2 regions of the Candidatus Pelagibacter sp. HIMB123 genome follow, and region 1 is predicted to be linked to the other one. Evidence: riboswitches for the same ligand, from Rfam matches in the RefSeq annotation. Region 1 holds a riboswitch; the other holds the start of a gene.
The links. A riboswitch is a leader RNA that binds a small molecule or an ion and turns the genes downstream of it on or off. The one in region 1 is predicted to bind S-adenosylmethionine.
Positions count from the first base shown of each region.

Region 1 (4,217 bases):
ATCTAATCATGTACAGTCAGAATTATTCTTTAAATTCTCAATTAAAAATATGGATGATCACTTTATTATTGATGATCGTGCTTATAATTTTAGTTGGGGGCCTAACCAGATTAACTGACTCTGGCCTTTCTATTACTACTTGGGAACTTTTTGTTGGTACATTACCCCCTTTAACAAATGACAAATGGATAGAATATTTTAATCTTTACAAAGCAATTCCAGAATACAAAGAGCAAAATTTTAATATGACTTTAAATGAATTTAAAATTATTTTTTGGTGGGAATGGGCGCATCGTCAATTGGGGAGATTAATTGGTTTGACTGTGCTTTTACCCATGATCTATTTTACAATTAAAAATGGTTTTTTGATTTTAAAAGAATATTCAATAATTTTTTTCTTGGTGTGTTTTCAAGGATTTATTGGATGGTACATGGTTTCAAGTGGTTTAGTTGAGAGAGTTGATGTTAGTCATTATAGATTATCACTACATTTATTTATAGCTTTTGTAATTTTATCTATAGTTTTTTGGAAATTTTTAAAACTCACAAATATAAAAACTAATCAAGTAAATATTCAATTAAACTCTATTAAATTCTTTTTTGTATTGTTGTTTTTACAATTAATAATTGGAGCATTTGTTTCTGGGATGGATGCAGGAAAAATTTATAATACTTGGCCCTTAATGGGCTCATCATATTTCCCAGATGACAGTGTAATCAATGATTTGTTTAATCTTACTGTGTTTGATGATCAATCACTTGTTCAATTTATTCATAGAAATTTAGCATATTTAATTGTCATAATATATTTTTACATGCTTTATTTTGTTTTAAAAAATGGAAATAAAAATTTAAGAACTCCAATCTTCATTATTGGAATTTCTTTATTGTTTCAAATTGTTTTGGGAGTTCTTACAATTTTATCTGGAGTAAAAATGCTTTATGCATCTGTACACCAGATAAATTCTGTTTTTATAATACTTTCAACTTTGTATTTTCTTTATATTACAAAATATAAGGAGAATGTTTATTAGTTTCTATTCGTAGACATATGAACATTAAACTAACTAACAGCTTTTAAATTACCTTTAGAGGATTTATCTAAAGCTTGATCTAAATCATCAATAATATCATCTATGTGTTCTAGACCTATGCAAAGTCTCACATACCCTGGTGTTACACCAGCTGCAGTTAGTTCATCTTCTGTTAACTGACTGTGTGTAGTTGTAGCAGGGTGAATAGCTAGACTTCTTGCATCACCAATATTAGCAACATGGTAAAACATTTTTAAAGATTCAATAAACTTTTTTCCAGCATCTATTCCTCCAGCTAATTCAATACCAACTAATGCACCATTTCCATTTTTTAGATATTTTGTTGCACGACTTGATATTTCCTTCTCATGTTCTGTAGCGTAAATTACTCTATTAATTGCTTTATGTTTTTTTAAGTAATCAACTACTTTAGCCGCGTTTTCACAATGTTGTTTCATTCTTAAAGCAACAGTCTCTAAACCTTGAATTACTCCAAATGCATTATCAGGTGATAGGGCAGAACCAAGATCTCTAAGTAATGTAACTCTTGCTCTAACTGCAAAAGATACATTTGCTCCTGTTAATTCTGGTACTGCTTTACCCCAAACAACACCACCATAACTAGCATCAGGTTCGTTAAATAATGGTTGCCTTTTAGCATCTGCAGTCCAGTCAAAATTACCACCATCAACTAGAGCGCCACCAACAACTGTTCCATGTCCAGCTATATACTTTGTAAGTGAATAAACAACTACTGCAGCACCATGTTCAATTGGTTTGCAAATAACTGGTGCAGCTGTGTTATCCATTATTAATGGTATATTATGTTTTCTACCAATATCAGAAACTTCCTTGATTGGAAAAACCCTTAAATATGGATTTGGTAATGTTTCGCCATAAAAAGCTCTTGTTTTGTCATCAACAGCTTTCTCAAAGTTTTTAGGATCTGAAGGATCAGCATACCTAACTTCAATTCCAAGTTTACTCAAAGTGTGTGTAAACAAGGATACAGTTCCACCATATAAATCCGTTGAACTAACTATGTTATCACCAGTTTGTGCAACATTTAAGATTGCAAAAGTAGATGCCGTTTGTCCTGAAGAAACCGTAAGACTTGCTAGACCACCTTCAAGGGCTGACAATCTTTTTTCTAGAACATCATTAGTAGGATTCATGATTCGAGTGTAAATATTTCCAAACTCTTTTAGTGCAAAGAGATTTGCTGCGTGCTCTGTACTATTAAATTGATATGATGTTGTTCTATATATTGGTACAGCCACAGAATTTGTTGCTGGATCGCTTCTATAGTCACCACCGTGTATGGCTATAGTTTCTGGATTATTTCTTTTTGTGCTCATTTTACTCCTTTTTTAGTGCTTTAACTTTATGTAAGGCGCACAATACAGTTCAAATGCCTACCAATTTGTAATGTTGTGAAAAATTCCTTTTTAGCAGTTATAAGCCCGCAATAGGATCAAATCGGCAGGTAATTTCTAGCATATAAGCTAAATAATTCAAGCTAAATATAAAATTGACTTTGTAATTATTAATAGTATTAATCCTCGCACAATGACAAAATTCACTAAAAAAGATCAATTAGCTTCATCTTGGTATGAAATAGATGCAAAAAATGCAGTAGTTGGAAGATTAGCAACTATTGTATCTAATATAATTAGAGGAAAAAATAAAACAACATATACACCTCATATGGATGATGGTGACTTTGTTGTAGTTAAAAATATTGAACAAGCAAAATTTACTGGAAAAAAATTTCAGGATAAAAAATATTACAGACACACTGGCCACCCAGGTGGAATTAAAGTTACAACGCCAGAAAAACTTCATGATAAAAAACCTGGAGAAACTTTAAAAATGGCTGTTAAAAGAATGTTACCAGGCGGAGTACTGGGAAGAAAACAATTAACAAAATTAAAAATATACGCAGGTAATGAGCATCCTCATTCTGCACAAAATCCGACTGTAATAGAGTTAGATAAATTAAATAGTAAAAATATAGCTAGAAACTAAGATGGAAAACACTCAATCAGCACCAAAATCTCCAAAATTAAAATTAGATTTTAAAGACAGTAAATACGCTACTGGCAGAAGAAAAACATCAATTGCAAAAGTTTGGTTAAAAAAAGGTTCTGGTAAAATTTACGTAAATGGTAAATTATTTAGTGATTATTTTGCTGACGAAACTCATAAAATGCAAATTACAAGACCTTTTGAAATTATTAATCAGGCTACTGATTACGATGTAAGATGCAGTGTAAAAGGAGGAGGACCTACTGGCCAAGCAGGGGCTATGGTTCATGGAATTTCAAAAGCTTTAGTATTATTTGATGAAAATCTAAAAGCCACTTTAAAAACAGAGAAACTTACTACCAGAGACTCAAGAGCAGTTGAAAGAAAAAAACCTGGTAGAAGAAAAGCTAGAAGAAGCTTCCAATTCTCTAAAAGATAATTTTTTTTTAATTTTTAACTGTTATAATAAAAAATGCCTAAGCTTAATGCATTAGTTGCTGGATCAACTGGATATATTGGTGTTCAATTAATTAAATTATTAGTTAAACACAAATATATTAATATTAAATACCTTTGTGGAAACTCTTCTGTGGGTAAACACGTCAAATTTTACGATAAATCTTTATCTAAATATAAATTACCAAAAATTTTAAAATTTAATAAAAAATTATTAAAAGACGTTCATATTGTTTTTACAGCACTTCCAAATGGGGAAGCACAGGATATATCCAAACATTTAAGCAAAAATCATACTTTGATAGATCTTGCTGCAGATTTTAGATTAGAAAAAGCTTCTGATTATTTAAAGTGGTATAAACAAAAACATCGAGCAACTAATTTAATAAAAAAAAGTATTTATTTACTTCCTGAAATTAATAGAAAAGAGATTAAAAAATATAATATTATTTCATGTCCAGGATGTTATCCAACATCAATATTGCTTCCTCTATTTCCTTTATTTAAGAAAAATTTAATTAAATTAAATAATATAATAATTGATTCAAAATCTGGATATTCAGGTGCTGGTAGAGGAGTTCATAAAAAGTATAAAGATAAAAATCTATATGAATCTTTAAGTGCATATGGAGTTGGTTATCATCGTCATAATTCTGAAATAGATCAAATGTTAAGAAAATTTACTAAGAAAAAATTTGA
Region 1 covers NZ_JBNAIL010000028.1:7,756-11,972, reverse strand. Annotated here, with positions in the region: gene ACTTBL_RS06375 (COX15/CtaA family protein) at 54-1,034, shown strand; gene ACTTBL_RS06370 (O-acetylhomoserine aminocarboxypropyltransferase/cysteine synthase family protein) at 1,064-2,392, opposite strand; SAM riboswitch class V at 2,394-2,460, opposite strand; gene rplM (50S ribosomal protein L13) at 2,604-3,062, shown strand; gene rpsI (30S ribosomal protein S9) at 3,064-3,501, shown strand; gene argC (N-acetyl-gamma-glutamyl-phosphate reductase) at 3,535-4,217, shown strand, end outside.

Region 2 (4,217 bases), on a different contig from region 1:
GCTTCTGCGTTTTTTAATATAAAAATAGCAACTTATTCTTTTGGTCCAGTTACAATTGCTTTCCTGAGAGTATTTTTTGGAGCAATTCCAGTTTTACTTTTGTGTTATTTTAAAAATATTAAAGTTGAAGCTTTTTCTAAAGATTGGCATTGGTTTGCAATGATTGGCTTTATTAATTTGGTAGCTCCGTTTTTCTTAATTGCTTATGGAGTTAAATCAGTCCAAAGTAATTTGGCAGCTATATTGATGTCAACTACTCCTCTAAGCTCAACGGTCTTAGCTCATTTTTATACAAAAAATGAAAAATTCAATTTAGTAAAAACTATTGGAATTTTAATTGGATTTTCTGGAATAGTTTTTTTATTTTCTGATAACCTTTTAATAGATGAAAATAATTTTGTTTCAGCTTTATTAATATTACTTGGATCAACCTGTTATGTTATAGGCGGGGTACTAACTTTAAAAATAAGTAAGAAAAAAAATGAAAATGTAACTGGATCTATTTTAATTTGGGCAATAATTATTTTGTTACCATTAACATTTTTAATTGAACAACCATTTCAAACTATGCCAAGAACCGACTCTCTTATATCTGCTATTTATTTAGGAATTGTTCCTACTGGTATTGCTTGGTTGTTACGTTTTAGAATTTTGACAACAAATGGATTAATATTTCAATCTCAAGTTTCTTATTTGATACCAATTTTTGGAACTATTTTAGGTTACATATTTTTGAAAGAATTAATTACTACAAAAGTTTTAATTTCTTTAATTGCAGTTTGCATTGGTATTTACTTTGTTAAAAAAGGTGGAAACAAACAAACTATTTAATTTTTGCCATTGCTTCAATATGCGATGGCCTAGTTTCACAACAACCACCAATAATTGTTGCCCCATGTTCTTTAAACTTTTTTGCAATTTCCTGAATTTTTTCTGGTGTAAAATCTATACGGTGACCTAAAAATTCATTGGGGTTTCCTTTAGTTCTCAAATAATTTGCTGTATAACCATTTTTAGGCCTAGTGGTTTTAAATCCATTTAATTTAAATCCAAAAGGAACATCTAATTTTTTTAATTCTTCTAAATTCAATTCATAATTTTCTGGTGAAACACACGATAGCATTACCCCTAGAAGATTATCATCTAGTATATTTTTAATTTCAGAGATTTTTTCGCCACTAGGTAAATTTGTTCCTTCAGAAATATGAATTCCAACTAAATAGGGTTTGTTAAATTCTTTAATTGCTTTAATTCCACATTTAAATTCTTTAATGCTGCTCCAAACATCAAAATAATAAAAATCCACATATTCATCTAATAATTTAGCTTGTTCATTAAAATCTGTAATGATTTCTTTTTCACTTCTTTTGTCCTCTTCATAAGTTAAATGTTGAGGAGGCAAACCTCCAGCAATCTTAATATTAGGAAATTCTTTTTTTACATTTACAGCAATTTCACCAGCTTTTTTATTAAGGTATTCAAACTTGTCCTCGATATTATTGTCTTTCAGCCTCTTTCTTCTAGTTGTGAATGTAGTTGTAACGATTACTTCAGCTCCTGCTTTCACAAAATCCTTGTGAGTATCTTCTAAAAGCTTGTGGTAATCAGAATTTAATATTGCGTTTGCGCTCCACAAAGTTCCATTTGGCTTCATCCCCCGAGCCAAAAGCTCTTGGCCCATTCCACCATCTAATATTCTTGTTTCTTTAAAAAAATTAATATCCATCTTGTCCTCACCTTTTTAGTACTTTAGCTTTATGCCAGGTGCACAATACAGTTCAACTACCTTGCTTATTTGATTATTTTGGGAATTCCATTTTAGCAGTTTATGCCCGCAATAGGATCAAATCGGCAGTATCTTTTTAAACGATAATTAATTACTTGTAAACTATCTATTTAAAATAATTTTAGCATTAAAAGAAAAAGATCTTCTTTCAGCATTAATATTAAATGGATATGCAGTATGCATTAAATAGTTTGGAAAAATTATTAAGTCTCTTTCTTTAGGTACAATATTATAAATACTTCTGCTCAAAAAACCTCTTTGTCCGTTAATAAAATCAATTGTGCCGTTAGTCTTATCTTTTTTGTTTTTTAAAAATTTATTTTTAGTCATATCTTTTGGTACTTTTAAATAACCAACACCAGATAAATCTCCATCATGATAATGGATTGGGTTATATTCATCTTTAAATTGACTTACTACCCATAAATTTAATATCTTTATATCTTTAACTTTTTTAATCTTTTCATTTTTAAGAAAATTTTTGATATTTTTTTTTATTTCTCTTTCTAAATTTTTTTTTATAAAATTATTTGAAATTTTAATTTCTTTTTTAATCTGACTAGCTAATTTAGAACTATAATCATTATTCTTTGTTAAAACTTTATTATCAATTTCTTTATTTAAGATATCTAAAAATTTCTTTGAAATTTTTGTTTTTCCTATAGATGGACCAAAAGGTTTTATATTTTTCATAGAGCTTTAAATATATCAAAAAAAATTATAATCAATATTAGGATATTAATTTAAACCCCATTCTTATTGCCACAAAAATAACCAAAAAAGATGTCATTAGAGCTAACACTTTATTTGATAAAAATTTTATATTAAGAAAACTTCCAATTTGTCCACCGATTAAAACAACAATAAATAGAGGCCAATAATTCAAAAATTCATTTAAAACTATATCTTTAGTTAGTTGTCCTGCTACTCCAAAAATAGAATTGATTAATATAAATAGAGATGCTGTACTTGTTATATGTTTTGGATAACCAGCTTTAATAAGAAATAAAATTGGACTTAAAAATATTCCTCCACCTATTCCTACTAACCCAGATATAAACCCAATAATTGAACCAATAAAAATAGAAATGACTTTTGAGACTTGTCTAATTACAATCTGATCTTTATTAAAGGATTTACTCTCTAATAATAAAAAAATTCCTGCTATTAATAAAATAAAGAACAGTAAAATTTCAAATAAATCTTTATTAATTGAAATAGAAGCTCCAAAAAAAGCAAAAGGTACAGATCCAATTAAATAAGGTGTAAGTAAATTAATATTGATATTTTTTGTCCTCAAAAAATTTATTGAATTACCAGTTACAACAATAATATTACAAATTAATGCTATAATTGGAAAAATATAGAAGGGGATATCCCAAATTAACATCAAAGCAAGGTAAGTAGATCCGCCCCCAAAACCGATACTAGAATATAATATTGCAGTTATAAAAAAAAATATTGTAAGTATAATCATTTTTTAAAATTTAATTATGATAGTAAATATAGCTTTATTAACTGTAACAGATACCAGAACAATTGATAACGATAAATCGGGTGCAATACTTGTAGATAAAATTATCCAAGCTAAACATAAATTAATTGATAGAAAAATTTGCAAAGACAATAAAGAAGATATTGTAAAAATTTTAAAAGAATGGACAAATCAAAAAAATATAGATGTCATAATCACCACAGGAGGAACTGGTCTAACAGGAAGAGATATTACTCCTGAAGCATTAGGAGAGATTGCTGACAAACATATACCTGGATTTGGAGAAGTTTTTAGAACAATTAGCTTAAAAACAGTTGGTACATCATCAATTCAATCTAGAGCTTGTGCAATCTTATCTAATGGAAAATATATTTTTGCATTACCTGGTTCCTCAGGCGGCGTAACGGATGCATGGGATGGAATTTTAAAACATCAATTAGATATTAATCACAAACCTTGTAATTTTGTTGAATTATTTCCAAGACTTAAAGAAAAATAATTATTTTTGATATTTTTCTTTCCATTCAGAATAGGGCATTCCATAAACATGCTCTCTAGCTTCTAAGTCTGACATGCTTACTCCTTTTTTTTCACCTTCTTCTCTAAACCATCTTGACAAACAATTTCTACAGAACCCAGCAAGGTTCATCAGATCAATATTTTGAACATCTTTTCTTTCATCCAGATGTTTTAACAATCTCTCAAAAGCTGCTGATTGAAGTTCTTTTTTTTGATTATCATTCATGAGTAAAGTATTAATCACAAAAACGATCAACACAATAAATAAATTTATATTTAATTTTTATATTTTTCGGAAACTAGTTGTGAAATTATTGATAACGCTATTTCAGATGGCGATTTTCCTCCCAACTTAATACCAATTGGTCCATTTATTTTTTCTAATTCTACCTTTTTAAAACCAACTTCTATCAATCT
Region 2 covers NZ_JBNAIL010000004.1:8,020-12,236, forward strand. Annotated here, with positions in the region: gene ACTTBL_RS00660 (DMT family transporter) at 1-831, shown strand, start outside; gene ACTTBL_RS00665 (homocysteine S-methyltransferase family protein) at 824-1,726, opposite strand; SAM riboswitch class V at 1,732-1,797, opposite strand; gene ACTTBL_RS00670 (putative 2OG-Fe(II) oxygenase) at 1,889-2,479, opposite strand; gene ACTTBL_RS00675 (sulfite exporter TauE/SafE family protein) at 2,517-3,263, opposite strand; gene ACTTBL_RS00680 (molybdenum cofactor synthesis domain-containing protein) at 3,280-3,780, shown strand; gene ACTTBL_RS00685 (DUF1244 domain-containing protein) at 3,781-4,026, opposite strand; gene ACTTBL_RS00690 (XdhC family protein) at 4,077-4,217, opposite strand, start outside.
Region 2: another riboswitch for S-adenosylmethionine. It lies ahead of ACTTBL_RS00665 (homocysteine S-methyltransferase family protein); the one in region 1 lies ahead of ACTTBL_RS06370 (O-acetylhomoserine aminocarboxypropyltransferase/cysteine synthase family protein).